3 regions of the Micromonospora haikouensis genome follow, and region 3 is predicted to be linked to each of the others. Evidence: riboswitches for the same ligand, from Rfam matches in the RefSeq annotation. Region 3 holds a riboswitch; each other region holds the start of a gene.
What was found. A riboswitch is a leader RNA that binds a small molecule or an ion and turns the genes downstream of it on or off. The one in region 3 is predicted to bind cobalamin.

Region 1 (10,142 bases), on a different contig from region 3:
GCTGGGACCAGCCGGGGCCCGCCTGTGTCACCACCCTCGCCGAGGTCACCTGCACCGTCAGCGGGGACTCGTTGTCGGTCATCCCCGGCGTCAGCTTCCCGGTGCGCCAGACCGCGCACGGCACGGTCGAACGGTGGACGACCGGATGAGCCGCCGCCGTCGCCCCGCAGCCGAGCGCGGCTCGGTCGCCATCGAGGTGGCCGTCCTCGCCCCCGCGTTCATCGGGCTGATGGTGCTGGCCGGCGTCGCCGGGCGTACCGCGATCGCGCAGGAGGCGGTCCAGTCGGCGGCGCACGACGCCGCCCGCGCCGCGTCCATCTCCCGGGACGCCGAGACCGCGCGCGATCGGGCCCTGGCCGCCGCGCAGAGCCAACTCGACTGGCAGCGGGCCAACTGCGCCGGCCAGCCCACGCTCACCCTGCGCGGCTCGGTGGGCGGCTCGCCGGTCAGCTTCGCCGAGGCGTTCGACAGCGGCCCCGGCACGACGGCCGCCGTGACGGTGCAGGTCACCTGCACGGTCACCTTCACCGACATCGACCTGGCGCTGCTGCCCGACATGGCGGGCAGCCGGACGATCTCGGCCAGCTTCACCTCCCCGCTGGACCGCTACCGGAGCCGGTCGTGACCGCCCGCGCACCCGGCGGAGCTGTGCACACCGCCCCCGCCGACGGTCCAAACGAGCGCCGGGCCACCACCCCCGCCGCCGGCCCGGGGCGCCGGTGGCGCGGCGACGAGGGCCGGGTCAGCCTGTTCCTGGCGGCGGCGATGATCGGCGTCCTCGCGATCATCGGCCTGGCCTTCGACGGCGCCGGGCAGCTCCGCTCCCGGCAACTGGCCGACAACCTGGCCGCCGAGGCGGCGCGCACCGGCGGCCAGTCCATCGACCGGGCGAAGGCCATCCAGGGCGGCCGCAAGGAGATCGACGAGACGGCGGCCAGGGCGGCGGTGACGAGTTACCTCGCCGCCGCCGGTGCCACCGACCACAGCGTCGAGTTCCCCGTCGTCGACGGGGAGAAGCTCATCCGCGTCCAGGTCACCGTCACCTACGACCGCTACCTGCTCGGCTTCTTCGGTTTCGGTGACGCCGTCACCGTCTCCGGCGAGGCAACCGCACGCGCCCTCACCGAGGGCTCCTAGGAAGGGAAGGCACGCCATGGCCGCACCGGGTCGCTCCGCCGCACGGCGGGTCGGGCAGGTACTCACCGGGTTCGGCGCGCTGGTCGTGCTGATCGCCGTGCTGGTCGGGGGGCCGGTGGCGTTGATCGCGTTCGCCGGGAACCCGCTGCCCGACCACCTGCCCAGCCTCGCCGAGGTCGGTGCCACGCTGACCAGCCGGGACGACGGTCAGCTCTTCCTGCGGGCGCTGGCCCTGGTCGGCTGGTTCGGCTGGGCCACGTTCGCCTTCTCCGTGCTCGTGGAGCTGGGCGCGCAGACGCTGCGCCGACCGGCACCCCGGCTGCCCGGGATGAGCCGGCAGCAGCGCGCCGCCGCGGCGCTGGTCGGCTCGGTGGCCCTGATCATCGCGGCGAGCCCGGCCGCCGCCAGCGCGGCCACCGTGCTGTCCGGCCCGTATCCCGCCGCCGCACCCGCCGCCGTCGCCGGGGCACCGGCGGCCCGCCCGGTCGCCGCGCTGCCGGTGGTCGACGCCCCGGCAACGACGCCGACGGCCGCCACGGCGGCCGACCTCCGGCAGGAGGCGGAACCGACGGTGTACCGGGTCGCCAAGGGCGACTACCTGGGCGAGGTCGCCGAGCGCTACCTCGACGACTTCGACCGCTACCGGGACGTGGCGAAGCTGAACCGGCTGGGCGACCCGGACCGCATCCGCCCCGGGCAGCTGATCACGCTGCCCGACGGCGTCCACGACACCGGGGCCCGCAGGCACGCGACCGGGAAGCTGGTGGTCCGGCCCACGACGCCCGCCCCCGGCGGTGCGGTCACCCCCCGGCCGCCGTCGGCACCCGCCACCCCGCCCGCCGCCGACGCGCCGGCCGCACCGGGTGCGGCCCAGCCCTCGCCCACGCCGCCCTCGCCCACCTCGCCACGGGCCACCCGTCCCGCCCCCGGCCCCTCCGCCGCCCAGCCGCCGGCCGGCTCGTCGGCGGGAGGCTCGTCGCACGGCACCCAGCAGGTCGCCCAGCCGCCCTCCGGGCCGCAGCCCGCGATGGCCGCCGGAGCGTCCCGGGCGAGCGCGGGCGACCAGATGAACCGGCCGCTCGCCGTCTCGGCGGTGCTCGCCGTCGCCAGCATCGTCGGGGCGCAGATCGGGGCCGTCCTCGGGCTACGCCGCCGGCCGGCGGTCGCCAGGGCCACCAGCAGCGCACGGGCCCTCGTCACCGGCCGGCACCGCCGGGACTGACCCCCGAGCCGAGGCACGGCACCGAGCCGGGCCAGGCCAGGCCAAGCCAAGCCGGGCCAGGCCAAGCCGGGCGGGCCGGGCGGGCCGGGGGGCGCATGATCGACTCCATGTCGCCGACATGGGGGCATCCGGTGCCAGGGAAACCGCCATGTCGCCGACATGGCGGCGGGCCGGCGGGCCGGCGGGCCAGCCCGTCCGGCCGGGCCACGCCGCCGGCCCGGTCCGGCGGTCCCCGCCGGGCCCGGCCAGGCCCGGCCTGCGGGGCCCGGCCTCAGGGCAGCCTCGCCTCCAGGACCCCGTCGACCACCCGGGTCGGCAGGATCTGCTGGTCGTTCCCGGACGGCCCGTGCATGACCTCGCCTCCGTTGAGCCGGAACGCGCTCCCGTGCCACGGGCAGACGACGCAGGCGTGTCCGTCGATCTCGGTGACCTCGCCCTCGCCGAGCGGGCCGCTCTGGTGCGGGCAGCGCTCCAGCATCACCGTGACCTCGTCGCCGTGCCGGTAGAGGATCACCGAGACGTCGTCCACCTCGCGGGTGACCAGCTTCCGCTGGGGCAGGTTGGCCATGTCCGCCAGCGGGTGCCAGCCCTCGCCGATCCGGTGCAGCTCGGAGATGCTCTGGTTGACCTGCGCCCCCTGCTTGTACGCGAGGTGCCCGCCGAGGTACGCCCCCGCGCTCGCCGCGCCCAGCCCGAGGTAGGCCAGCGCCCGCCCCGTCCCGTGCCGCCCGCGCAGCCGGGCCGCCAGCGAACCCGCGTACAGGGTCAGGCCGACGGCGTTGGCGGCGGCGTGCACCAGCCCGACGCGGCGCTGCTCCCGGGAGAGGGCCGCCCAGTCGTTCAGGCCGGCGATCGCCGCCGGGACGGCGCTGACGGTACCCAGCCCCACCAGGGCGGTGGCCGCCCGGCGCTGGCCGGGCATCAGGTCGAGTACGGCCGCGCTGATCCAGGAGCCGACCGGCACCTGCACCAGCGCCGGGTGCAGCGGATGGCCGATGAAGACGCCGTGCAGCAGGTCGCGGACCCGCTGCGGGCGCAGGGTGGCCTGGACACCGCGCTGCAGCCGGTCGCCGGCCCGGTCCAGGGCCGAAGCCTGTTCGAGTTTCGTCAAGAGTGCCCGCATTCCGTCCGACTTCCCGGCAGAAGCGGTCGCAAACCGGGCAGCCGTGCCGGGTGTCCGGCGTACGCGACCCACGCGTACGCCGGACGGGGCCGGCTACAGCCAGGGGCCGCTGCGGCAGGTGAACTGGGTGGTGCCGCTGTACTGGGTCGTGCTGCCGTCGAAGTAGCTGTAGCTGGCCCGCACCGGGTGGCCGAGGCTGCTGGCCGGGCAGTTGGCGAAGAGGGTCGACCCGGCGGTCGTGAAGGTGCCGACGCTGCCGGAGTACCAGGTGATGCTCCAGGTCGTCGTGCCGACGCTGCTGGCGTCGCAGTAGAACTGCGACGCGCCGGACTCGCAGAAGGGTGCCGGGGCGGCGGCGAGGGCCGGGGTGGCGCCGGCGGCGAGGCCCAGGGCTGCGAGGGCGGACACGGCCAGGACCTTGACGGTGGTACGCATGGAACTCCTCCCAACGTAGCTAAGTGATGACTCAGTGCTACGTCAGCCTAGCCGTCGCATAGACGTACCTGAATTAGCTGTTTGGTCGGTCGGTCACCCGTTGCGGCCAGCGGTCGTGGTGCACCGCCTCGGCGAGGGGCCGGCGTCGCCGCCACCCGTGCCGCTCCAGGTCGGGCACGGCCTCCAGGTGCGTGACCGGCCCGACGCAGAGCCAGGCCACCGGCCGGACGCCGGCCGGCACGCCCAGCAGTTCGGCGAGGAACGACTCCCGGTAAAAGGAGACCCACCCGACGCCGAGCCCCTCGGCGGTGGCGGCGAGCCAGAGGTTCTGGATGGCCAGGCAGACCGAGTAGAGACCGGCGTCGGCGATGGCGTGCCGCCCGAGCACGGCCGGGCCACCGCGCTCCGGGTCGTACGTGACGACGACCGACAGTGTCGACTCCAACACCCCGTCGATCTTGATGCGCGCGAACCGCTCGGCCGCCGCGTCGTCCAGGGTGGCGGCGAACGTGGCCCGCTCGGCCTGCACGTGCCGGTGGAACCGGCGGCGGACGGCGGCGTCCCGGACCAGGACGAAGTCCCACGGCTGCGAGTAGCCGACGCTGGGCGCGGCGTGCGCGGCGTCGAGGATCCGGTGCAGGGTGTCGGCCGGCACCGGCTCCCCGGTGAACTGGGCCCGGACGTCCCGGCGGCGGTGGATGGCGTCGTAGAGTTCCACAGGCAGGCTCCCGCTGCGCTCGGCCCACCCCGACGGGTGGGCGGTCGACGCGAGGCCGGTCTTCGGACTCCCGGATCGACGCCTGCCCGTCCGCCTTCCCAGCCGCACGGCCAGTGGCTGCGCTCCTCGCGCGTGGACGGTGGCTCCCCGGTCACCGCGGCGGGCCCGTGCCGGATTCACACCGGCTTCCCGATTCTCCCCGCACCCGCGGGGCACCTCGCATGATCGTGCCGCCGGCGATGCTAACCCGCGTCAGCGGTGCAGGGTCCGGCCGGGCAGTTCCCCGTACGTGGTGAGGTAACGGGCGGTGAAGCGGCGCGGATCGGCGAATCCCCAGCGCGCGGCGGTCGCGGCCACGGAGGTGCCGTCGCCGGGCGTAGCCCGGGACAGTTCCTGTCGGGCCAGGTCGAGTCGCACCCGGCGCAGATAGGCCAGGGGGGTCGTGCCGAGCTGACTGCGGAACGCGAGCTGCACCGCGCGGGGGGTGGTGCCGGCGGCGCGGGCGATGTCGACGAGGCCGATGTCGGTCCCGGCGGTGGACTCGATGAAGGCGATCGCCCGGCGCAGGGTCCCCGCGTGGGCGTCGGCCCGGTCGCACGGCCGGTCCTCCCGGAGGGCGTTGCTGGGAAACGCGGCGAGCGTCGCCGCGGCGAGCAGGCGGCCGAGGCCACCGAGCACGAGCGGGGACGCGCCCGGCGCGCCACTGGCGGCCATGACGGACTCCGCGTACCGGACGGTCTGCCGCCACCGCCACTCCGCGTCGGCGCTGATCGGCCGGAAGCTGACGAACCGCAGGGGTGCCGGCGGCCGGTCCGGATCGGCGCGGGCGACCTGGTCGATCAGCGAGAGGTCCAGCAGGACGCAGGTCACGTCCAGGTCGCTGGACCACGAGGAGCCGGGCAGGTCGGGCTGGTACAGCACGGCGACCTCGCCGGGCCCGACCAGCTCGTCGACGCCGTCGCAGCGGCGCCCGAAGCACCCCCGGCGGGGGGCGGCGAGCAGGACGTAACCGAGTGGTTCCGCGTTCACCCGCAGGTCGAGGGCGATGCTGATGTCGTCGATGCAGAACGCCCCGGCGTTCCACCGGTCGTGGCGGAGCGGAAGCCCGGTCGGCACGGCGGCCAGCCGCACGCTGCGGCCGTACGCGGTCTCGTAGACGTGCGCCGCCTCTGCCGGGTCGCTGGTCGAGAACCGGGTGAGCGCGGGCGGGACGTGACTACCCGAAGTCACCAATTCACCCCCCTGGGTCACGAGGGAGCCTAGCTACCCGGCCCGGGTGGACAGTGCAACGGCACGCCGGAGCGCCACCTCCCAGGCCCGAGGGGTTCTCGCGCCCGGTCAGCTCCGCAGCGTCTGGCTGGGCGGCCGCCCGTAGGCCCGGCGGTACTCGGTGGCGAACCGGCCCAGGTGGGCGAAGCCCCACCGAGCGGCGACGGCGGCCACGGTGAGGCCCGCGCCGGGCTCGGCGGCCTGGAGTTCGGTGTGCACCCGTTCCAGGCGTACCTGTCGCAGGTAGCGCGTCGGGGTGGTGTCGAGGTACTTGCGGAAGGCCTGCTGGAGCGCCCGCGCGCCCAGCCCGGCCGCGACCGCCACGTCGGTCACGGTCAGGGTCTGGTCCGCGTACTGCTCGATGTAGGCGACGGCACGACGGACCGCGGCCGGCGCGACGGCCCCCGCGCCGCGCGACGGCGCCTCGGTCATCGTCGTGTTGGGGAACGTCGCCAGCGCGACGGCCACCAGCAGGCCCGTCGCCTCCGCCTGCACCAGCGCGTTGGCCCCGAACGCGGCGCCCGGCAGCGCCACCTGGGTGAGATAGCGCGTGGTGTTGCGCCAGAGCTGCGCGGCGGACGGGGACACCGGCGACAGCCCCTGGAACCGCAGGTCGACCGGCGCGAGGCCACACCGCTCCTGCGCCACCCGCCGCACGTCGGCGAGGGGGATCTCCACGGCGACGACCTCCATGTCGCGGTGCAGGATCGCCCTGGTCCGCCGGGGCGGCACGAGCAGCAGGTCACCGGCGCCGGCCATCACCTCCCCGGCCCCGACGTCGACCCCCCAGCCACCGGAGAGCACCTCCGCCACCCCGACGACGTCCCGGGTGAACACGTCGTTGTCCGCGTTCATCGGATAGCGCACCCGGGCCACGCTGGCCGAGCCGAAACGCGCGTGGGCGGCCCGGAAGACGACCCCACCGCGGCGGTCGAACGCGCGTAATCGGTGTTCCGGATAGGCCGCCAGCAGCCAGCGGTGCGCCTCGTCCGGATCGTCCGTGACGAGCCGCGACCACGACCCGGGCGGGTCGGCGGATGCCTCGTCGCCGCAGTCGACCCGCGTCGTCGCGGACGGCCCCGCCCCGGTACGTCCTGTCACGGCATCTCCCCGCATCGCCGGCGGCGGTGGCGCCCAACGGCGTCCCTCACCCTCACCTCACCCGGGGCCCACGGCGACGGGCGACGGGCACCGCACGAGTTCGCGTCGACACGTTCGGTGGCCCTTCAGCGCGCATTCTGGCGGCCGACAGAGGACGAGAGAAGCCGCCACGGGCCGGGCTGTCCGCCGTGCGAAGCCGATGTACGGAGTACGAACACCGGTGGCCGCCCGGCAGGGTGGCTACGCCCGCGCTGGTGCGTCGGCGTCCGGGCAGGGCATGCTGTCCCGATGGGGGTACGGGTCGAGCACGCCGCCGCGGTGACCACGGTGATCCTGGACCGGCCGGCGTCCCGCAACGCCGTCGACGGTCCCACCGCCCGGGCCCTGGCCGACGCGTTCCGCGCCTTCGAGGCCGACCCGGCGGCGGCGGTGGCCGTGCTGTGGGGGGCCGGCGGCACGTTCTGCGCCGGGGCGGACCTCAAGGCGATCGGCACGCCGAGCGGCAACCGGGTCGAGCCGGACGGCGACGGCCCGATGGGCCCGACGCGGCTGCGGCTGTCCAAGCCGGTGATCGCCGCGATCTCCGGGTACGCCGTGGCCGGCGGGCTGGAGCTGGCGCTCTGGTGCGACCTGCGGGTCGCCGAGTCCGACGCGGTGCTCGGCGTGTTCTGCCGGCGCTGGGGCGTGCCACTGGTCGACGGCGGCACCGTCCGCCTGCCGAGGCTGATCGGCGAGAGCCGGGCGCTGGACCTGATCCTCACGGGCCGGCCGGTCCCGGCCGAGGAGGCGTACGCGATGGGGTTGGTGAACCGGCTGGTCGCGCCGGGTGCGGCCCGCGCGGAGGCCGAGCGTCTGGCCGCCGAGATCGCCCGGCACCCGCAGGCGTGCCTGCGCAACGACCGGGCGGCGGTGCTGGCCGGCGCGAACCTGCCCGAGCCGGACGCCCTCGCGGTGGAGCTGGCCTACGGCGCGGCGTCCCTCGCGGCCGACGCGACGGCGGGGGCGGCGCGCTTCGCGGCCGGTGCGGGCCGCCACGGCGCCCCCGCCTGAGGGGGTGCCGGCCGGCTACCTCAGGTCGCGCACGGCGGTCTCGATGGCGCGGTGGAACGTCGGGTACGCGTAGATCATGTGCCGGAGCCGGCTCAGCGGCACCTCCGCGTGCACCGCCACCACCAGGCCCGACAGCACCTCGCCGCCGGCCGGGCCGACCGAGGTGGCCCCGACCAGCACCCCCCGGTCGGCGTCCGCGACCAGCTTGACGAACCCGTCGCCCCGGTGGATCCAGCCCCGGGTGGACGAGTCGAGCCGGCTCACCCCGACCTGCACGTTGATGCCCCGCTCGCGGGCCTGCCGTTCGGTGAGCCCGACCGCGCCGATCTCGGGGTCGGTGAACGTGACCCGGGGCAGCGCCCGGTAGTCGGCGTGCGGCACCCCGCCGGCGATCCCGGTGCCCTCCGTGTGCGCCGCGCCGCCGACCGCGCTGGCGGCACCGCTCGCGTCCGCGCCGGCCCGCGCCCGCCGGACGTGGTCGAGCACGTCGGCGACCACGATGGCCGCCTGGTACATGGCGATGTGGGTGAACGCGCCCTCCCCGGTCAGGTCGCCGACGCCCCAGATCCCGTCGGCGACGCGCATCCGGTCGTCCACGGCGAGGAACCGCTGGCCCGGGTCGACGCCGACGGTGTCGAGGCCCAGCTCGTCGAGGTGCGCCCGGCGGCCGGTGACCACGAGCAGCCGCTCGGCGGTGAACTCGGCCCCGCCCACCGCCCGCAGGGTGAACGCCCGCCCGTCGTGGTCGACCCGCTCCGCGCGTACCTCGGTGGCGATCCGCACCCCGTCGGCGCGCAGGGCGGCGGCGGCCACCTCGGAGGACTCGGGCTCCTCGACGGCGAGCACCCGGCCCGACGCCTCCAGCACGGTCACCTCGACGCCGAACCGGGCGAAGACCTGGGCCAGCTCCAGCCCGATCGCGCCGCCGCCGAGCACCAGCAGGCTGCCCGGCAGCTCCTCGACCTCGATGGCCTGCTGGTTCGTCCAGTACGGCGTGTCGGCCAGCCCGGGCAGCGGCGGCACGAAGGGCCGGGTGCCGGTGCCGAGCACGATGCCGTGCCGGGCCCGGAAGACCCGGTCGCCGACGCGCACCCGACCGGGGCCGTCGAGCGCCCCGCTGCCCCGCACGAACCGGCCGCCCTTGCCGGTGAACCGCTCCACGGCGACCCGGTCGTCCCAGTTGTCGGTCGCCTCCTCGCGGATCCGCTTCGCCACCGGGGCCCAGTCGGGGCGTACGTCGGCCTCGCCCGCGAACTCGGCGACCCGCCGGGCCTCGGCGACCGCGTTCGCCGCCCGGATCATCATCTTGCTCGGGATGCACCCCCAGTACGGGCACTCGCCGCCGACCAGCCGCCGCTCGATGCCGACGACGCTCAGGCCGGCCTCGGCGAGCCGGCCGGCCACCTCCTCGCCGCCGACCCCGAGCCCGAGCACGACCACGTCCACCAGTTCCGGTTCCGCCATCGGACCAGCATTCCGCACCGGAGGACCGTGGGCCACCGCGAGGTGCAGTTCCGGTGCTGCGGGCCGTCGCCGCCTCCCGGAAGCCCAGCGCTGGCCGCCCTCGCCCGCCTCCCGGAATTCCCGCGCCCCGGGGCTCGCCGGGCCCCTACCGTGGCCGGATGCGCGCACGCTTCGCCCCCGTCCGGGACTGCTTCCACGACCTGTTCGCCGCCGGCCGGGAGACCGGGGCCGGCCTCGCCATCTGGTACGACGGCACGCCGGTCGTCGACCTCGTCGCCGGTTCCCGGGCCGCCGTCCCGCCCGGCCGATCGGTGCCGCCGGCCGGGGGCGGCGACCCGTGGCGGCCGGACACCCTGGTCAACGTCTACTCGGTGGGCAAGCCGGTGGCCGGGCTCTGCCTGCTCCTGCTCGTCGACCGGGGGCGGCTCGACCTGGACGACCCGGTCGCCGACCACTGGCCGGGGTTCCGCGCGCCGGCCACGGTCCGCCAGGTGCTCAGCCACACGGCCGGGCTGCCGGCGTTCCCGGTGCCCCGGCCGGCCGACGTGATCGCGGACTGGGACCTGCTCTGCGCCGACCTGGCCGCCGCCGAGCCGCGATGGACGCCGGGGACCGTCGCGGGC
Region 2 (10,142 bases), on a different contig from region 3:
GGCGAGAGCCCGCTCCAGGTCCAGCGAGCCGACCACCCGGTCCTCGGCGGCGCCGACGGGCAGCTCGACCAGGCGGGCCGGGCGACGCTCGACGGGCGCGGCCGCGCGGTCCCCCTCCGCCGCGCCGCCCGGGTGCGGGTCCTCCACGGCGGCCGGGTGCGGGCCGTCGGGGCAGGACGGGTCCGGTGCCGCCGGGTCGCAGGCGAACCGGCAACCGGCGACCTGGTCGACGGGCGGCAGCAGGGCGGCCAGGGCCCGCACGGCGGTGGACTTCGCGGTGCCCTTCTCGCCCCGCACGAGGACCCCGCCGATGGCCGGGCTGACGGCGTTGAGCAGCAGCGCGAGGCGCATGTCGGCCATGCCGAGCACGGCGGAGAAGGGGAACACACTCATTGCCGGTCCTCCAGGTCGCCCTCGCTGGCCAGGTACGTCTCGCGGAGCCGGTCGAGGGTGGCCGGCTCCGGGGCGACCCACATCCCCCGGTCGGCGGCCTCCAGGAGCCGCTCGGTGATGCCGCGCAGCGCCCACGGGTTGGACTGCTCCAGGAACTGCCGGGTGGTGTCGTCGAAGACGTACGCGGCGGCGAGGCGCTCGTACATCCAGTCGTCCACGACGCCGGCGGTGGCGTCGTAGCCGAACAGGTAGTCCACGGTGGCGGCCAGCTCGAACGCGCCCTTGTAGCCGTGCCGGCGCATCGCGGCGATCCACTTCGGGTTCACCACCCGGGCCCGGAACACCCGCCGGGTCTCCTCGCCGAGGGTGCGGGTGCGCACGTCGTGCGGCATCGCCGAGTCCCCCACGTACGCGGCGGGGGCGACGCCGGTGAGGTGACGGACCATCGCCACCATCCCGCCGTGGTACTGGAAGTAGTCGTCGGAGTCGACGATGTCGTGCTCGCGGGTGTCCTGGTTCTTCACCGCCACGGCGATGCGGGCGAAGGAGCGTTCCATGTCGGCGCGGGCCTCCCGCCCGTCCAGGCCGGGGCCGTACGCGTAGCCGCCCCAGACGGCGTACACCTCGGCGAGGTCGGCGTCGCTGCGCCAGTTGCGGGCGTCGATCAGCGGCAGCAGCCCCGCCCCGTACGCCCCCGGTTTGGAGCCGAAGACGCGGGCGGTGGCCCGGCGCTCGTCGCCGTGCTCGGCAAGGTCGGCGGCGACGTGCGCGGCGACGTAGTTCTCCTCGGCTGGCTCCGCGAGGGCGGCGACGCGACGCACCGCGTCGTCGATCAGCGCGACGACGTGCGGGAACGCGTCGCGGAAGAACCCGGAGATGCGGACGGTGACGTCGATGCGGGGCCGGCCCAGCTCGGCGAGCGGCACCACCTCGACGCCGGTGACCCGGCGGGACCGGTCGTCCCAGGTGGGGCGGCAGCCGAGCAGGGCGAGCACCTCGGCGACGTCGTCGCCCTGGGTGCGCATGGCGCTGGTCCCCCAGACGGTGAGCCCCACCGAGCGGGGATAGGCGCCGGTGTCGGCGAGGTGCCGGGCCAGCAGCGAGTCCGCGAGGGCCACGCCGACGTCCCAGGCGTTGCGGCTGGGGATGGCCTTCGGGTCGACGGAGTAGAAGTTGCGGCCGGTGGGCAGCACGTTGACCAGGCCCCGGGTGGGCGAGCCGGACGGGCCGGGCGGCACGAACCGGCCGTCGAGCGCGCCGAGCACCCGGTCGACCTCGTCGGTGGTCCGCGCCAGCCGGGGCACCACCTCGCGGGCGGCGAAGCGCAGCACGTCGGCGGCGTCGGGGATCGCCCGGCCGGCGACCTCCGCGACGACGGCATCGACACGGTCGGCGACGGCGCTGTCGTCTGCGTCGGCGGCCCAGCCGAGGGTCTCCATGGCGACGACGAGGCGGCGGGCCAGCCCCTCGATCAGGTCGACGGCGTCGGCGGCGGTGCCGGCGGGGCCGGCGGCCACGTCGGTCAGCTCCGTCGGCACGGCGATGCGCCGTCCCGGCTCGGCGAGCAGGGCGGCCTCGTCGAGGCCGTACGCGGCGGCGAGCGCCTGGCGCAGGCCGGGCAGGGCGCGCACCCCGCCCCACACCTGGGGGGCGCGCAGCACGGCGAGGACCAGGTTGACCCGGGCCTCGCCGGTGGGCGCGCCGCCGAGGACGTGCAGGCCGTCGCGGATCTGCACGTCCTTGACCTCGCACAGGTACCCGTCGAGGTGCAGCACGAAGTCGTCGAAGTCGTCGGCGGCGGGCATGTCCGCGGTGTGCAGATCGTGGTGCAGCTCGGCGGCGCGCACCAGGTCCCAGATCTGCGCCCGCACCGTCGGCACCTTCGCCGGGTCGAGCGCCTGCACAGTGGCGTACTCGTCGAGGAGCTGTTCGAGCTTCGCCAGGTCGCCGTACGTCTCGGCGCGGGCCATCGGCGGGACGAGGTGGTCGACGACGACGGCGTGAGCGCGGCGCTTGGCCTGGGTGCCCTCGCCGGGGTCGTTGACGATGAACGGGTACACCAGCGGCAGGTCGCCGAGGACGGCGTCGGGGGCGCAGTCGGCGGCCAGACCGAGGCCCTTGCCGGGCAGCCACTCCAGGGTGCCGTGCTTGCCGAGGTGCACCACGGCGTCCGCCCCGAACCCGCCGTCGGCCTCCGGCGCGGCCAGCCAGCGGTACGCGGCGAGGTAGTGGTGGCTGGGCGGCAGGTCGGGGTCGTGGTAGATGGCGATCGGGTTCTCGCCGAAGCCGCGCGGCGGCTGGATCGCCAGCAGCACGTTGCCCAGCCGCAGGCCGGCGAGCACGACGTGGCCGTCGTCGACGTACAGCTCGCCGGGCGGCTCGCCCCAGTGCTCGCGGATCCGCTCGCGCAGCCCGGCCGGGACCGCGTCGAACCAGCGCCGGTAGCTCGCCTGCGGCACCCGGGCGTCGGCGGCGGCGAGCTGCTCGGGGGTGAGCCACTCCACGTCGTGGCCGCCGGCGGCGATCAGGGCGTGGATGAGCGCGTCCCCGTCGTCGGGCACGGGCCGGTCGCCGAGGTGGTAGCCGGCGGCGGCCAGCGCGGCGAGCAGCCGCACCGCCGAGGCGGGGGTGTCCAGGCCGACGGCGTTGCCGACCCGGGAGTGCTTCGTCGGGTAGGAGCTGAGCACGATCGCCAGCCGCTTGTCGGCGCCCGGCACGTGCCGCAGCCGGGCCTGGCGCGCGGCGATCCCGGCGACCCGGGCGGCCCGCTCGGGGTCGGGCTCGTAGACCGACAGCCCGTCGGCGTCGATGCGCTTGAACGAGAACGGCACGGTGACGATCCGGCCGTCGAACTCGGGGATGGCCACCTGCATGGCGGCGTCCAGCGGCGACAGCCCGGCGTCGCTGCCGGCCCACTGCTCGCGGGTGCTGGTGAGGCAGAGCGCCTGCACGATCGGCACGTCGAGGGCGGCGAGCGCGCCGACGTCCCAGGCGTCGTCGTCGCCCCCGCCGGAGGCGTCGGCGGCCACGGTCCCGCCGGCGGCGAGCACGGTGACGACGAGGGCGTCGCAGCGGGCGAACAGCTCCAGCGGCCCGTCGCCGGGGGCGAGCCCGCGCAGCGAGCCGCAGAAGATCGGCAGGGGGTTCGCCCCGGCGGCGTCGACCGCGTCGGCGAGGGAGTCGACGAAGGCGGTGTTCCCGGCGAGGGCGTGCGCCCGGTAGAAGACGATCCCGACGGTCGGCCGCTCGGGCTTGTGGGGGCGCTCGCCGTGGACGCCGTGCCCGGGGGTCGACGCGGGCGGGGCGAAGCCCTCGCCGGTGAGCAGCACCGTGTCGGAGAGGAACCGGGCCAGCTCGGCGAGGTTGCCCGGCCCGCCCTCGACCAGGTACGCCAGGGCGTCGGTAGCCACCCCGGAGGCCACGGTGGACGCGGCCATCAGCTCGGCGTCGGGGACCGCCTCGCCGCCGAGGACGACCGTCGGCACCCCGGAGCCGAGCACGGCCGCCAGGCCGTCCGGCCACGCCTGCCGGCCGCCGAGCAGCCGTACGACGGCGAGGTCGACGCCGTCGAGCAGCGCCGGCACGGCGTCGGCGGCGACCCGGGCGGGGTTGGCCAGCCGGTAGCCGGCGCCGCTGGCCCGGGCGGCGAGCAGGTCGGTGTCGGCGGTGGACAGCAGCAGGATGCGCACGGAAGGCTCCGGAGAGTGACGCACCGGGCGGCGGGTGGGCCGCCGGCGGGCAGGGGCGCGGGGTCAGCGGATACGGCGGGCCTGCGGCCGGTTCACCGGCGACGGCCGGGGCGCCGGGCGCGCAGCATGGCGCGGTACGCGGTGCGCGGGCTCAGGTGCGGCGACGGGGCGCGGGCAGGCTGCCGCGCGCCAGCAGGCGGCGACGATGGTCGTCGATGTGCGAGACGCCGTGCGTCATCGGGTCCTCCTCGGGTGTCCACGCCCTGGGGTCGCTCCGACGGCCGAAGTATCCTGGCTCCCGGATCGACGCTCTCCCCCGGCCTTCCAACCGCAGACACACGGCCGTGACTCACGAGGGGGGATCGCTCCCCGGTGACAGTGGCGGGACCGCGCCGGAATCGCACCGGCTTCCTTCACTGCCGTCAGGCCGCGAATGCTGCCACACCCGACCGCCGCCGGTCAACGCCGGGCTCCCGGCCACTCCCACCCCTGCTCGACATCGAGTGACGACAATGGCTCAAGGAATCGGATGCGGAAAAAGCAAATGTCGTACGCCGATGGCTCCGGGTCGCTCCGCGCGTCTTTTCCCGCCGACCGACCCCCGGATTGGTTAGGCTGATTCCGATCATCACCCGCTCGCGCGGGACGGGAATTGCCCGAAGGGAATCCGATCAGGTGGCGACGCAGGTCATCGTGCTCAACGGCGGCTCCAGCTCGGGCAAGTCCGCGATCGTCCGGTGCCTCCAGCGCGTCCTGCCGCACCCGTGGATCAGTTTCGGCGTGGACGACCTGATCGACCGGCTGCCGCCGGCCATGCTGGGTTCCCCCGCCGGGCTGAGCTTCGGCCGGCGGGGCGAGGTCGACGTCGGGGAGGACTTCCTCGCCGTGCAGCACGCCTGGCTGGTCGGCATCGCCGCGATGGCGGGCGCCGGAGCCCGGATCGTCCTGGACGAGGTCTTCCTCGGTGGCGGCGCGTCCCAGGAGCGCCTCCGCGGCTACCTGACCGGTCTCGAGGTGCTGTGGGCCGGGGTGCGGTGTGCCCCGGCCGTCGCGGCGGGCCGGGAGATCGCCCGGGGCGACCGGGTGATCGGGATGGCGGCGACGCAGGCCGAGACCGTGCACGAGGGCGTCCACTACGACGTCGAGGTCGACACCGGCCGCACCGAGTCGCTCGACTGCGCGCGCGCCATCGCCGCGCACGTGCGCTGAGCGACGCCGCGCGGCGGGCCGGTGCGCGCCGACGCGGGTCCGTGCGCCGGCCCGGCGGGTCAGTGCGCCCGGCGCTCCGGGTGCGCCCGGTTCCAGGCCCGCATGCGCTCCGGGTATCCGGTGCGCGCGGCCTCGTACAAGGGCACGGCGTGCCGTTGGGCGATCTTCGCGGCGGCCCGCGGCGACCCGGTCCGCCGACGGATCCACTCTCCGTCGTGGGCGATCGCCATCACCGTCGTGTCGGTCGCGGTGGTCTCCGGTTCCAGATAGAACTCCACCCCCCGGCGGCTGCGGACGAACGCCTCCAGGGCGGCGAGGTCGTCCGGCGTCGCCTCGCGGTCGAGCTTCGTCGGGGTTCCGTCGGCGGCGGGTCGGCGGCGGCTGAACCAGCCCATGCCCGGCTCCTCTCCTCGGCGTACGCTCCAGTGGACCATCCCCGCCTGGCAGCCTGCTGGACGCGGGATGAGAGGAAGCTGACCCCGCCCGGCCTCCCCGTACACTCGCCCGGTGGTGGCGTGGCGGGCGGTGGCGGCGCGGGACAACGCCGACTGGTGCGACCTGGTCGGCCGGGCCCACGGCCTCGCGGGAGCGCGCGACGCGGACGCCTGGTCGGTGCCCCGCCGTTCCCCACCGTGGTATCCGGACGCGGTGACGCTGCGCCCCGGCGTGGACGCCGCCCGACTGCTGGCCCGGATCGACGCCGGGCCCGGCGCGTCGGTGAAGGACAGCTTCGCCGACCTGGACCTCGCCCCGCACGGCTTCCGGGTGCTCTTCGCGGCCTCGTGGATCCACCGCCCGCCCGCCGGGCCGCCCGCGACACCGCTCGTCGCGTCGCCCGGCACGCCGCTCGCCGCGCTGCCTGGGGCGGGCCCGACGGCGCTGGCTCCGGTCACGTCGGCGCGGGGGCTGGCCGCCTGGTCCGCCGCAGCCGGCAGCGAGGCCCTGCGCCGGCCGGCGCTGCTGGCCGACCCGCGGGTGACGATCCTCGCCCGGCGCGCGGGCGACGGCGCGGTCACCGCAGGCGCCGTGCTCACCGACTGCGGCCCGGCGGTCGGGGTCTCCAACGTCTTCGCCGCCGACGGGGATCTCGCCGGGGTGTGGCGCGGCGTCGTGGCCGCCCGCCCGGGCCGGCCGCTGGTCGGCTACGAGTCCGGCGGCGGCCTGCCGCCGGCCGAGGAGGCGGGTTTCCGGCGGGTCGGTCCGCTGCGCGTCTGGCTGCGCCCGGACCGCCACCGCGACCCGGAACCCGCCACCGGCTGACCACTCTGCGCAATCACCACGCGGGCGTGCGCGCCCGTCCACTCGCCTGACCCTGCGTCACCACAGTTTTCACCCCTCCCACCCGCACTCGCCCCTTTGCTCTGCACCCACCGACGCATCACCCCGGTCGAGCTGGCCGAATAGGAAATCACGGATGAATGGCGACGCGCCGACGTGGTCACGCTGCGCGAGCGCTGCGTATGTGGGTGCAGAGCAAAGCGCTCCGATCGGTGGGTGCCCTCCGATGGCCGCGATGACCAACAAGATCACGCTGCGTGACGACGGGCGGCTGAGGAACGGGCCGCTCCGGCAGCCGAGCGCGTGACCGGCAGGCGGTGGCCAGAGGTCCCCCGTGGGTCGGGCTAGGCCGGGCGGCTGCGCGTGCCGGCCGGCGGCCGGAGCACCGGAACCAGGGCGAGGGCGGGCACCAACAGCAGCGGCACCAACAGCAGCGCCCGCAGGGTGCCCACGTGATCGCCGAGCAGGCCGAGCAGCGGCGGGCCGCCGAGGAAGGCCGTGTAGCCGATCACCCCGACCACGCTGACCCGGGCCGGCGCCCCGGCCTCCTCGTCGGCGGCGGCGCTGAGCCCCACCGGGAAGCCGAGCGACGCGCCCAGCCCCCACAGTGCGACGCCGACGATGGCCACCGGCCCGCCGCCGGCCAGCACCGCGAGACCGGCACCCACGACGGCGAGCAGGATGGTGCCGAACAGCACCGGCACCCGACCCCAGCGGTCGATCGCCACCGTTCCGGCGGTGCGCCCGATGGTCATGCCGACCACGAACACCCCGAACACGGCGGCGCCGGCCGCCTCGCTGAGCCCGTACCCGTCGACGAAGGCCACGGCCAGCCAGTCGTTGGCGCTGCCCTCGGTGAACGCCATCACCAGCACCAGCAGGCCGATGAGCAGCGTGCGCGGCTCCCGCCAGGCGGCGAGCAGCGACGCGCGCCGGGCCGAGGCGGCGGCCCTCTCCCCGCCGGCCGGCGCGGTGCCTGCGCTGGGGAGGAACGTCCGGACCCCGAGCAGCGTGCCGACCATCACCACCACCGCGAGGACGCTCAGGTGCGCGGCGATGGGCACCCCGACCCGCGCGGCACCGGCGCCGATCCCCGCCCCGGCCACCGACCCGAGGCTCCAGGCCGCGTGGAACCGGGGCAGGATGGTACGCCCCAGCCGCCGCTCGACCGTCGTACCCTCGATGTTCATCGCCACGTCGCAGGTGCCGGCGCCGTAGCCGAAGGCGAACAGGCCGACGGCGGCCCCGGGCAGGAACCCGGCAGCTCCGGCGGACGTGCCGGCGACGGCCAACCCGCCCGAGACCAGCGCGGTGCCGAGGAGCACCGCGCGGGCGGTGCCGAGGCGCTGGGCCACCAGCCCGGCGGTCGGCATGGCCAGCAGCGAGCCCACCGACATCGACAGCAGCAGCAGGCCGAGCCCTCCGGCGCTGAGGTCCAGCGCCTCCCGGGCCGCCGGCACCCGGGCGAACCAGGTGGCGATCGCGAGCCCGTTCAGGGCGAACACGGTCGCCACGCCGTTGCGGGCGGACAGTACCGCGCGTTGCGCGCCGGCCCGACCGGCCTCCGGCTCGGCGGGCGGTGCGTCGGTGCTGCTCACGGCGAGTTCCTCTCGGTTCTACGGGCGTCGACCGCCCATTGGACACCCTGGCGCGACAGCACCGATCATGACCCCCGCCCCTTACCGTCATCCGGACCGACCCACTACCGGAAGGCGGCGGGTGCCGGGGTCACACGGCCGGTAGGCCGAGGGCCTCGTCGACCCGGCCGAGCACGGCGGCGTCGTCGTCCACGCCGACCCCGCGCAGCAGGTCGATCGCGGTGGCCCGCACCTGACCCACGATCATCGCCAGCGGCAGCGGCTGGCCGGAGGCGAAGAGCCGCCCGGCGCCCCGGACCGCGTCCAGCGCGGCGGTCTCGGCGCGGCCGGCGTGCTCGTCGGCGGCGGCATCGCGACCGTCGAGGTCGGCGGCGAACGCCTCCCCGGCCGCCTGCACGGCGTCGGCGAGGCAGCGGACCGCCCCGCCGAGGTTGGCCGGCACGGGGGTCGCCTGCCGGGTGAGGGTCACCCCGGCCCGGGCCAGCACCCGCACGTTGCGCACGGCGTAGTCGATCTGCCCGATGGACGCGTCGACGGTACGCAGCCGGCCCAGGTGCCGACGGCGGCGTACGTGCAGGGTCAGCGCCTCCCCGGCGGCGAGCACCGCGCCGCGCAGCCGCTCCACGGCGGCGTCCATGCCCCGCGCCCGGTCCAGGGCGGCCAGGGCGGCCTGCTCGTCGCGGCCGTCGAGGGCGTCGGCGACCTCGCGCAGCAGCCCGGCGAGATCCTCGAAGGTCTGCCGGAACTCGGCGACCAGCGGGGCGAGCGGGCGGCGGGCGTCGACGAGCTGGCTGGCCACGAGGGCCACCACCCCGCCGATCAGCGCGTCGACGAACCGGAACGGGATCAGCGACTCCGTCGGCGGGGCGACCACCACGAGGTAGAGCGCGGAGACGGCGGCCTGCACCACGGAGACGCTGCTCGCACCGACCGCCACGGCCAGCACGATGGTGAGCAGGATGACCGTGAAGACCGTCCAGCTGCTGTGCGGCCCGAGGGCCTGCACCACGACGTCGGCGACGAGCACCCCGGCGGCGACGCCGAGCACCACCTCCACCGCCCGGCGCATCCGCTGGCCCCGGGCCTGTCCGAGGACGATCAGCGCGGCGGCCGGGGCGAAGAACGGCTGCGGGTGCCCGACCAGCCGGGTGGCCAGCACCCAGGCCACCGTGGCCGCGACCGTCCCCTCCACCACCGGCAGCCAGCCCTGCCGAACCCGCCCGGCGGCCTCCCGGAACCAGCTCCACCGCACCATGGCCGCCTCCCCTGCCCGTCGCACCACCGCCCATGGTGCTCCGGCCCCGCCGCGCGCCCCGACCCGGGCCCGGTCCGGGCGGCTGGGGGCAGCTGTCGCGGCCCCCAGCCGCCCCGGGCGACGGCGGGTCAGGCCACGTGGGTGAGGTGGGCCGTGATCGCGGCGGCGAGGATCTCCGGGCCGGGGCGGGCCCAGAGGTCGGCGTGGAAGACCTCCACCTCGATCGCCCCCCGGTAGCCGGCCGCGTCGACCGCGTCGCGGAACCGGCGCATGTCGATGCAGCCCTCGCCGGGCAGCGCCCGGCCCAGCAGCACGCCCTCCGGCAGCGGGGTGATCCAGTCCGCCACCTGGAACGCGGCGATCCGGTCCCCCGCGCGGGCGATCTGCCGGAACACGGTGTCGTCCCACCACAGGTGGTACGTGTCGACCACCACCCCGACCGCGCCCGGGTCGTACCGCTCGGCGATGTCGAGGGCCTGGCCGAGGGTGGAGATCACGCACCGGTCGGCACAGAACATCGGGTGCAGCGGCTCGATGGCCAGCCGTACCCCGGCCGCCTCGGCGTGCGGCACCAGCTCGCCGATCGCGTCGGCGACCCGATCGCGGGCGGCGTCGACGTCGCGGCTGCCGGCCGGCAGGCCCCCGGAGACCAGCACCAGCTCGCGGGTGCCGAGGGTGGCGGCCTCCTCGATCGCCCGCAGGTTCTCGTCGCGCCAGCCG
Region 3 (10,142 bases):
CGCCGGCGGCGAACACCGGCGACCGGGCGACGTGCCGGGGGAACGCGAACCCGGCCGGGAGCCCGCCCGGGTGCCCGCGCACCGGGCGTCCGGCCTGGTCCCCGGGGTGCAGGACGGCCGGGCCGACCCGGTTGACCCGCACCGTGCGGGGGCCGGCGGGCCGGGACTCGAACACGACGTCGAAGCCGTCGGGGACGGCCCGGATCTCGCCGCGCAGGTCGAGACCGTGCCCCGGGTAGCGCGCCGTGAACGTGGCGGCGGGCCCGTCCCGGCCGGGCGGGGCGAGGGTGTACGCCAGCGCCGCCCGCTCGGTCGACCAGTCGGTGGCCCGCACGGTGTGCAGGACGCGGGTGAGCACCCGCCGCCCGTCGAGCCGGACGTCCTCGATCCCGCGCGCCGTGAGCCGGGCCGACCACCGCCCCAGCGCGAGGTCGTGCCACGGTTCGGCCGACTCCCGGTCCCCCCAGGCCAGCTCGTCGGCCCCGCCGGTGTCAGGCACCCCAGCCGGCCTGCCGGCCGCCGACCCGCTCGGCGCGGATCTTCTCGAAGTAGCCGGAGCGGGCGTACGCGCCCACCGGGTCGGGGTCCAGGCCCGCGTCCGCGCGCAGTTCGGCGAGCACGGGCCGCACGTCGGTGTGGTAGGCGTCCATCAGCACCGCGTTGGCGGCGAGCACATCACCGGCCTGCTGGGCGGCGGCGAGCGCATCGGCATCGACGAGCAGGGCCTTCGCGGTGGCCTCCTGCACGTTCATCACCGACCGGATGACCGCCGGGATCTTCGGCTCGATGTTGTGACACTGATCGAGCATGAACGCGACGCCAGCCTCCGGACGCAGGGCATCGGCCAGCACGATCTCGTGCATGATCCGGAACAACTGGAACGGATCCGCCGCACCCACCATCAGATCGTCGTCGGCGTAGAACCGCGAGTTGAAGTCGAAACCACCCAACTTCCCGGCCCGCAACAGAACCGCCACGATGAACTCGATGTTCGTCCCCGGCGCATGATGCCCGGTATCGATCACCACCTGCGCCCGCGGCCCGAGCTGGAGGCAGTGCGCATACGCCGTGCCCCAGTCCGGCACATCCGTGGCATAGAACGCCGGCTCGAACAACTTGTACTCCAACAACATCCGCTGGTCGCCGCCCAGCCGGCCGTACGTCTCCCGCAACGCCTCCGCCAGCCGATCCTGCCGAGCACGCACGTCGTCCTGACCCGGATAGTTGATGCCGTCGGAGAACCACAACTTCAAATCCCGCGAACCGGTCGCGTCCATGACATCGACGCACTCCAACAGGTGCGCGACAGCCTTGCGGCGCACCGCCGGGTCCGGATTGGTCACGCTACCGAGCTTGAAGTCATCGTCCTGGAAGACGTTCGCGTTGATCGCGCCCAGGGCCACGCCCAGCTCCTTCGCATGACGGGCCAGATCCGCATAGTCCCCGACCCGGTCCCACGGAATGTGCAGGGCGACGGAAGGCGCGACACCGGTGAACCGATGCACGACCGCCGCATCCGCGATCTTCTCGTACGGATCCCGCGGCACACCCTCCTGCGCGAACACCTTGAACCGCGTACCAGAGTTGGCGTACGCCCAGGACGCCGTCTCGATGCGCTGGGCGCGCAGCGCCGCCGCCACCCGGGCCCGGGTGGTCGGGGACAGCTCAGGCATCGGGTGCCTCCCCCGGTGCGGGGGCGCCGGGGGATCCCGGGCCCGTCCCGGGCAGCAGCGGATTGGCCACCATCGCTCCGATCTCGGCAAACGCGTCGTGAAACGTTTCATGCACCTGTTACGCTCACGGTAGGTCGCCACGCACGGCACGTCAAGGAGTCCGGCCAACTCGCCCTGCGTGTAACCTGGGGGACGGCGTTTTCCCGCCCGACCGTAGTTGACACGTTTTAGAAGGCGGCTCCCTGCCGGGGTCGCACCGGTGCCGCCGGCTGACGGCGACCGGCTGGCAAGGCGACGAGGAGCGAGGCGATGACGGCCAGCATCAAGGAGGTCGCGCGCCACGCCGGGGTGTCCATCGGCACGGTGAGCAACGTGCTGAACCGGCCCGACCTGGTCGCCGAGGCCACCCGGCGGCGCGTCCTGGACGCCATCGCCGAGCTGGGGTACGTCCGCAACGACTCGGCGCGGCAGCTCCGCGCCGGGCGCAGCCGCCAGATCGCCATCGTGGTGCTCGACGTCACCAACCCGTTCTTCACCGACGTGATCCGGGGCGCCGAGGCCGCCGTCGACAAGCACGGCGTGATGGTCGTCGTGTGCAACAGCGGCGACGACGACGAGCGCGAGCGCCGGCACCTGGAGCTGCTGGAGGAGCAGCGCGTACGCGGGGTGCTGATCACCCCCGTGGACGACTCGCGCGGCTCCCGGCTGGAGCAGCTCATCCGCCGGGGCACCCCCGTCGTGCTGGTGGACCGGGGAGCCGGCCGGCACAGCCTGTGCTCGGTGGCGGTCGACGACGTGCTCGGCGGTCGCCTCGCCGGCGACCACCTGGTCGAGCAGGGGCACCGGCGGATCGCCTTCGTCGGCGGTCCGCTCAGCATCGCGCAGGTCGCCGACCGGCGCGCGGGCGTCACCCAGGCGCTGGAGGGCAACGCGGAGCTGATCAACGTCGCGACCCCGAACCTGACCGTCGGCGCGGGCCGGTCCGCCGCCCGCGAGCTCACCGCCCTGCCCGCGGCCGACCGGCCCACCGCCGTGATGTGCGCCAACGACCTGATCGCCCTCGGCGTGCTCCAGGAGCTGACCCGGCAGGGCATCCGGGTCCCCCAGGACATCGCCATCGTCGGCTACGACGACATCGAGTACGCCGCCGCCGCGGCGGTGCCGCTGTCCTCGGTGCGGCAGCCCCGCGAGCAGCTCGGCCGCACGGCCGCCCAGCTGCTCCTGGAGGAGGTCGACAACGCCGGGCAGCACCAGCACCGGCACGTGGTCTTCCAGCCGGAGCTCGTCGTGCGGGAGTCCAGCGCCCGGCCTGCGCGGCGGCGACCGCGGCAGCCGTCGGTCGCCTCCTAGCGGCGGTCGCCGCCGCGCAGGCCCGGTCAGAAGTCCTCGTCGAAGCCGACCGTCCCGGTCACCCCCACCTGGTAGGCCGACACCCGTCGTTCGAAGAAGTTCGACAGCTCCTGCACGTCCTGCAACTCCATGAACGCGAACGGGTTGCGGCTGTGGTACATCGGCTCGATGCCGAGCGTGGCCAGCCGCCGGTCGGCCACGTGCTGCAGGTACTCGCGCATGTCGGCCAGCGACAGCCCGGACACCCCCTGCTCCAGCAGGTCGGCGGCGAACTGCACCTCGCACTCCACGGCCTCGGCCAGCATCTGCCGCACCTGCCGCTCCAGCTCCGCGTCGAACAGCTCCGGCTCCTCGGCGCGTACGGTGTCCACCACGTCGAAGGCGAACTCCATGTGCATCGACTCGTCGCGGAACACCCAGTTGGTGCCGGAGGCCAGCCCGTGCAGCAGCCCCCGGGAACGCAGGAAGTACACGTAGGCGAAGGCGCCGTAGAAGAACAGCCCCTCGATGCAGGCGGCGAAGCAGATCAGGTTGAGCAGGAACGCCCGCCGGTCCTCGCGCGTCCGCAGCTCCCGCAGGTCGTGGATCGAGTTGATCCAGGTGAAGCAGAACTCGGCCTTGCGGGCGATCGACGGGATGTTCTCCACCGCCGCGAACGCCGCGAACCGTTCCCGCTCGTCCGGCACGTAGGTGTCCAGCAGGTTCAGGTAGAACTGGACGTGCACCGCCTCCTCGAACAGCTGCCGGGACAGGTAGAGCCGGCCCTCCGGGGAGTTGACGTGCTGGTAGAGGTTGAGCACGAGGTTGTTGGCGACGATCGTGTCGCCGGTGGCGAAGAACGCGACCAGCCGGGACACCAGGTGCTGCTCCGCCGGGGAGAGCCGGGCGAGGTCGGCGAGGTCGGAGTGCAGGTCGACCTCCTCGACGGTCCAGGTGTTCTTGATCGCGTCCTTGAACCGGTCGAAGAACCGGGGGTAGCGCATCGGCCGCAGGGTCAGGTCCATCCCGGGGTCGAGCAGCAGGTGCCGCTGGCCGGCGGTGGAGCGGGGTTCGGAAACGGTCGTCACTGGCACGCCTCGCAGCTCTCGGGGTTCTCCAGGGAGCAGGCCAGCGCCTCGTCGGCGCTCACGGCGACGACCGGCCCGGCGGCCGGGGTGACCGCGACGGTGGCCTGCTGGATGCGGGTCGCGGGACGCGAGCGCAGGTAGTAGGTGGTCTTGAGCCCGGACTTCCAGGCGTACAGGTACATCGAGGAGAGCTTGCCGATGGTCGGCGCGCTCAGGAACAGGTTGAGCGACTGCGACTGGTCGACGTACGGGGCGCGGGCGGCGGCCAGGTCGATCAGCGCGCGCTGCGGCAGCTCCCACGCCGTGCGGAACAGGCTCCGCACCGCCTCGGGCAGCTCGGTGACGCCCTGCACCGAGCCCTCGTCCCGCTTGATCCGCTCGCGGATCGCCGGGGTCCACAGCCCGCGCGCCTTCAGCTCGCGGACCAGGTACGTGTTGACCTGGAGGAACTCGCCGGACATGGTCTCGCGCTTGAACAGGTTGGACACCTGGGGCTCGATGCACTCGTAGCAGCCGGCGATCGAGGCGATGGTGGCGGTCGGCGCGATCGCGACCAGCAGCGAGTTGCGCAGGCCGTGCGCGGCGATCCGCGCGCGCAGCGCGGCCCACCGCGACGTCTGCGTGACCCGCGCTCCCCACAGGTCCGGGTGCAGCTCGCCCTTGGCGGCCCGGGTCTGGGCGTACGCCGGGTGCGGGCCGAACCGCTCGGCGAGCCCGGCGGAGGTCTCCAGCGCGGTCAGGAAGATCTCCTCCTGCACCCGGGTCGACAGCTCGCGGGCCTCCGGCGAGTCGAACGGCAGGCGCAGGGTGAACAGCGCGTCCTGCCAGCCCATCAGCCCGAGCCCGACCGGCCGCCAGCGCGGGTTCGACGCCGCCGCCTGCTCGGCCGGGTAGTAGTTGATGTCGATCACCCGGTCGAGGAACACCACCGCCGTGCGGACGGTCGCGCGCAGCCGGTCCCAGTCGACGCCGTCGGGGCCGACGTGCGCGCCCAGGTTGACCGAGCCGAGGTTGCACACCGCCGTCTCGGCGTCGTCGTTGACCTCCAGGATCTCGGTGCACAGATTCGACAGGTGGATCACGTTGCCCGGCTCGCCGGTCTGGTTGGACAGCCGGTTGGACGCGTCCTTGAACGTCATCCACCCGTTGCCGGTCTGCGCGAGCGTGCGCATCATCCGCCCGTACAGGTCGCGGGCGCGGACCGTGCGGACGGCCTTCTTCTCCGCCGCCCGGTACGCGGCGTCGAACGCCTCCCCGTAGAGGTCGGGCAGCTCGGGGGCGTCGGACGGGTCGATCAGCGACCAGTCGCCGTCGGCCTCGACCCGGCGCATGAACTCGTCGGGGATCCAGTTGGCCAGGTTCAGGTTGTGGGTGCGCCGGGACTCCTCGCCGGTGTTGTCCCGCAGCTCCAGGAACTCCTCGACGTCCGGGTGCCACGGCTCCAGGTAGACGCAGGCCGCGCCCTTGCGCCGGCCGCCCTGGTTGACCGCCGCCACCCCGGCGTCGAGCGTCTTGAGGAACGGCACGATCCCGTTCGACCTGCCGTTGGTGCCCCGGATCAACGCGCCCCGGCCGCGCACCCGCGACCAGGAGATGCCGATGCCGCCGGAGAACTTCGACAGCTTCGCCACCTGGTGGTAGCGCTCGTAGATGGAGTCGAGTTCGTCGCGCGGCGAGTCGACCAGGAAGCACGACGACATCTGGGTGTGCCGGGTACCGGAGTTGAACAGCGTCGGCGAGCTGGGCAGGTACGCCAGGGCGGACATCAGGCGGTAGAAGTCGACCGCCTCCCCCGCCGTCTGCGACAGCCCGCAGGCCACCCGCAGCAGCCAGTACTGCGGCGTCTCCACCACCAGCCGGGTCTGCGGGTGCCGCAGCAGGTAACGGTCGGCGACCGTGCGCAGGCCGAAGTACTCGAACCGCAGGTCCCCGGCCGGGTCGACGGCGTCGTCCAGCTCGCGGGCGTGGGCGGCCACGAAGGCGGCCGTGCCGTCGCCGATCAGGCCCAGGCCGTGGGCGTACCGGATGGACTGGCTGAAGCTGTCCACCTCCTGCCCGCGGACCTCCTCGGCCACGTACGCGGCCAGCAGCCGCGCCGCCAGCTTCGAGTACTGCGGTTCCTCGCCGATCAGCTCCGCCGCCGTCTGGATCGACAGCTTGTCCAGCTCGGCCGTGGTCGCCCCGTCGTACAGGCCGCTGATCGTCTTCGTCGCCACCCGCAGCGGGTCGACCTCGTCCAGGTCGGCGACCCAGCGCTGCACCGCCTCGACGATCTTGTTGACGTCCACCGGCTCGGTGTCGCCGTCCCGCTTACGGACCTGCATGACGTGCCGGCGTTGCCCCGGCCCCGCCTGTTCGCGCGTCGCGCTCATGTTCGCCCTCCTCAAGCCCGTCCCCGAGGTCGAGGGCGCGCGGGAGGACGCCGCCGGACACCCGCGACGGCACAACCCGCCGCCGCTGCCGGCTGATGGCGTCGGCCGTCCCACGCGGCCTTCGACCGCCGCACGCGTCGCGTGCGGCACGCTGGCAGGTCTTCGGACTCGCGGGCGTCATGCTCGGTGCCTACTGGCCGTCGCTTCCCAGGCCCGGCCGGGCCCAGTGCTTCGTTGACGGCGGTCGTTCCCACTCACCGCTGCGGGGCAGCCCCGGAATCACACCGGGTTCCCTCTTGCCTCGACCACCGTGGACCGATGGCCGAACCAGCTACGGGTGACACCATATATGGGCGCAAGGCGAAGATGGCAACACCAGATGATGTGTCGGGCGAGTCGCCGCGCAGCGTGACCCCACCCTCGCGCCGGGTGAGCGGCGACCGCGGGCCACCGGCCGGACGACGGGCCAGCCCGCAGGTGCGCGGGCTGGCCCGGATCCGGGGTTGCGGCCGGCTAGGAGGTCTTCAGGCTCCACTGCTGGTTCGCGCCGCCGTTGCACGACCACAGGACGATCTTCGTGCCGTTGGCGGTGGCGGCGCCGCTGGCATCCAGGCAGAGCCCCGACGCGACGCCCGTGATGGTGCCGTTGGCGTTGACGTTCCACTGCTGGTTGCTGCCGCCGTTGCAGTCCCAGATCACGACCGTGGTGCCGTTGCTGGTGCCCTGGCCGTAGGCGTCCAGGCACTTGTTGCCGTACACCTGGAGCTGGCGGCTCGACGTGTAGGTCCACCGCTGGTTGCTGCCGCCCCCACAGTCGAAGAGCTGCACCTGGGTGCCGTTGGTCGTCGTCGAGTTCGGCACGTCCACGCAGCGGTTGGACTGGGTGCCGACGATGGTGCCCTGCTGGCCGTTCCCGCCGTTCGCCGGGGGCGGCGGCGCCACCACGGCCGGCGCGGCCGACACGACGGTGGCCCGGTCCAGCGCGACGGGGCCGTTGCCGACGACCCGTACCCGCACGACGTGTTGCCCCTGCGTGAGGGTGCCGCTGTTGTACAGCGCCACGTTGCCCCGACGGGCGGACGCCTGGAAGCTGACCGTCTGCTCCGGGCCGCCGTCGACCGAGACGGCGGCCGAGCCGTGCGACGGGTCCTGCACCCCGAACAGCACCACGCGGTTGCCGGTGACGGTGAGGGTGGCCGTGTCACCGGCCGTGCCGCTGCGGGTGTAGTCCTTGCTGAAGGTCTGGTTGTCCCCGACGGCCTGCCAGCTCCCCGCGTAGGTGAAGCTCTGCCGGTCGTTGACGTCGACCGGGAAGCCGAACGTGTACGCGCCGCTGGTCGGCACGATCGGGTCGGTGGACGCGGTCGTGTTCACGGTGACGTTCGCCGACGTCAGGCCCGGCGCCGACGCCGTCAGCGTCACCGCGCCGGTCTGGCCCAGCGCGCTCTTGAGGTACACCGCGCCGGTGCCGGCCTCCAGGGCCAGCGGGCTCTCCCCCACGACCGCCCCGGGCCCGGTGACGGTGAACGACACGGGGGCGCTGTTGGTGGGTACCACCTGGTTGTTGCTGTCGAGGGCCTTGACCACGACGCGGGTCATGTCCCCGCCGTCGGCCTTGATCGCGGAGTCGTCGGCCGTCAGCGTCAGCCGGGTCGCCGCGCCCGGGGTGTGCCGGGTGTCGGTGGCCACGACCTGCCCGCCGATCCAGCAGTCGGCCCGCAGCTGCCCGGTGCTCACGGTGATCCCGGTGAACTGGAACATCGGGTGCGGCAGGCTCGTGTACGCGTTGGGGTTGATGCGTCCCCGGGACGCGCCGTTGACGAACAGCTCGACCTGCTGGCAGTTGCCGCCGACGTAGACGGTGCCGCTGGAGACGCCGGGCGTCCACTGGCTGGCGATCGACACGTACGGCCCGTACAGCGCGGGGTCGCGCTGCGAGGCGTACGCGGCGGCGGCGATCTTCGGGATCCGGAAGATGTCCGAGACGCCGTGGTAGCAGGTGTAGTCCTGGCAGGACGGCGGGGTCACGAACGTGGTGTTGTAGTCGAAGGCCGCCCAGCCCAGCGCGCCGGCCATGTTCGACCTGCCGGCGGCGGTGTTCTGCACGTTCAGGTGCACCCGCATCGTGTTGACCTGCGTCTGCTCCGGGTCCCACGACTTGTGCGGGGAGGTGTGCCCGACCGCCTCGGTGACCAGCCACGGCAGCACGGTCGGCGCTTCGGCGGTGCCGGAGAAGTCGTTGTAGGTGTAGACGTCCTCCAGCAGCTCGCTGCCCTTGAAGTTGCGCACGCCGCCGGTGGGACGCGACGGGTCGAGCTGCCGGGCCAGGTTGTTGGTGCGGGTGTAGAAGTTGTGGTTGTCGCCGGACTCGTTGATCCGCACCCCCCACAGCACGACCGACGGGTGGTTGCGGTCGCGCATCACCATCTCGCGGACGTTCTCCACCGCGATGTCCTGCCAGGCGGTGTTGCCGATGTGCTGCCAGCCGGGGATCTCCTCCATCACCAGCAGGCCGATCTCGTCGGCGCGGTCGAGGAACTCCGGGTCCTGCGGGTAGTGCGAGGTCCGCACGATGTTCGCGCCGAGTTCGTACTTGATGATGTCGGCGTCCTTGGCCTGGAGCCGGTTGGGCGCGGCCCGGCCGATGTAGGGGTAGGACTCGTGCCGGTTGAGCCCGCGCAGCTTCAGCGCCTGGCCGTTGATGTAGAACTTGCCGTCGCTCTTGTTGAACTGGATGGTCCGGATGCCGATCCGGGTCTTGTGCTCGTCCACATAGGTGGAGCCGTCGCGCACCTGCGTGTAGACGGTGTAGAGGTACGGGCGGTCCGGGTGCCAGGCGGTGGGGTTGGCGATCGTGCTGGTGTCGTAGGCGAACTCGACGGCCGACTGCGCCCCGATGGTCTGGGTGGCCGTGCCGGTGGCCACGACGTTGTTGGTGGCGTCCACGACCTGGGTGACGACGGTGACCGACCGGGACTGGGCGCTGTCGTTGCGCACCCGGGTCCGCGCGTTGACCGTGTTGGTGGTGGGGGTGGTGAGGTACGTCCAGTCCACGTGCACCGGGTCGGCGACGATCATGTTGACGTCGCGGACGATCCCGCCCCAGACGTAGTAGTCGATCGCGCCGCCCTCCGGCGGGATGTCGTTGCGGGTCATGGAGTCGACCTTCACCGCGATCACGTTGTCGGCGCCGCCGATGGTGAGGTACGGCGTGATGTCGTACGTGAACGACGTGTAGGCGCCCTTGTGCTGGCCGACGAAGGTGCCGTTGACGTAGACGTCGGCGACCTTCGCGACGCCCTGGAACTCGACGGCGATGCGGCGGCCGGCGTACTGGGTGGGCAGCGTGAAGTGGCGGCGGTACCACGAGGCGGGCACCTCGAAGTCGCCCTTGGGGAAGCCCTTGTGCGGGTGGGTCCGGTAGTAGGGCAGGGTCACGGGGACGAACCCGCTCTCGTCCAGCCCCACGGCCTGCCCGGCGCCGCCGGACACGTCACCGGAGAACAGCCAGTTGGTGTTGAAGTTGAGCACGGACCGGTTGGACCCCTGCGGAACGTAGGGGGCGGCGGACGCCGGTCCCGGCGGCCCGATCAGCACGAGCGCGGCGGCGGTGACCAGCGCCGTGAGGGCAGCGGCTAGCTTTCGCATTGTCCTCCCCATCTCTCGGGAATGCGGGTTGA

Region 1: another riboswitch for cobalamin. It lies ahead of bluB (5,6-dimethylbenzimidazole synthase); the one in region 3 lies ahead of TK50_RS27655 (ribonucleoside-diphosphate reductase subunit alpha).
Region 2: another riboswitch for cobalamin. It lies ahead of cobN (cobaltochelatase subunit CobN); the one in region 3 lies ahead of TK50_RS27655 (ribonucleoside-diphosphate reductase subunit alpha).

The regions. Positions count from the first base shown of each region.
Region 1 is NZ_JXSX01000001.1:591,428-601,569, reverse strand. Features, by position in the region: gene TK50_RS02700 (TadE family protein) at 1-149, shown strand, start outside; gene TK50_RS02695 (TadE/TadG family type IV pilus assembly protein) at 146-625, shown strand; gene TK50_RS02690 (hypothetical protein) at 766-1,137, shown strand; gene TK50_RS02685 (LysM peptidoglycan-binding domain-containing protein) at 1,154-2,359, shown strand; gene TK50_RS02680 (Rieske (2Fe-2S) protein) at 2,631-3,482, opposite strand; gene TK50_RS02675 (hypothetical protein) at 3,576-3,917, opposite strand; gene bluB (5,6-dimethylbenzimidazole synthase) at 3,991-4,635, opposite strand; cobalamin riboswitch at 4,672-4,870, opposite strand; gene TK50_RS02665 (AraC family transcriptional regulator) at 4,888-5,865, opposite strand; gene TK50_RS31945 (AraC family transcriptional regulator) at 5,974-7,005, opposite strand; gene TK50_RS02655 (crotonase/enoyl-CoA hydratase family protein) at 7,294-8,055, shown strand; gene TK50_RS02650 (dihydrolipoyl dehydrogenase family protein) at 8,071-9,519, opposite strand; gene TK50_RS02645 (serine hydrolase domain-containing protein) at 9,678-10,142, shown strand, end outside.
Region 2 is NZ_JXSX01000001.1:3,836,789-3,846,930, reverse strand. Features, by position in the region: gene TK50_RS15745 (VWA domain-containing protein) at 1-393, opposite strand, end outside; gene cobN (cobaltochelatase subunit CobN) at 390-4,082, opposite strand; cobalamin riboswitch at 4,367-4,496, opposite strand; gene cpt (chloramphenicol phosphotransferase CPT) at 4,758-5,291, shown strand; gene TK50_RS15730 (hypothetical protein) at 5,351-5,686, opposite strand; gene TK50_RS15725 (hypothetical protein) at 5,799-6,551, shown strand; gene TK50_RS15720 (MFS transporter) at 6,914-8,167, opposite strand; gene TK50_RS15715 (FUSC family protein) at 8,298-9,446, opposite strand; gene TK50_RS15710 (sugar phosphate isomerase/epimerase family protein) at 9,551-10,142, opposite strand, start outside.
Region 3 is NZ_JXSX01000003.1:1,478,234-1,488,375, reverse strand. Features, by position in the region: gene TK50_RS27675 (D-apionate lactonase family protein) at 1-499, opposite strand, end outside; gene rhaI (L-rhamnose isomerase) at 492-1,673, opposite strand; gene TK50_RS27665 (LacI family DNA-binding transcriptional regulator) at 1,983-3,023, shown strand; gene TK50_RS27660 (ribonucleotide-diphosphate reductase subunit beta) at 3,050-4,027, opposite strand; gene TK50_RS27655 (ribonucleoside-diphosphate reductase subunit alpha) at 4,087-6,462, opposite strand; cobalamin riboswitch at 6,599-6,809, opposite strand; gene TK50_RS27650 (glycoside hydrolase family 2 TIM barrel-domain containing protein) at 6,976-10,110, opposite strand.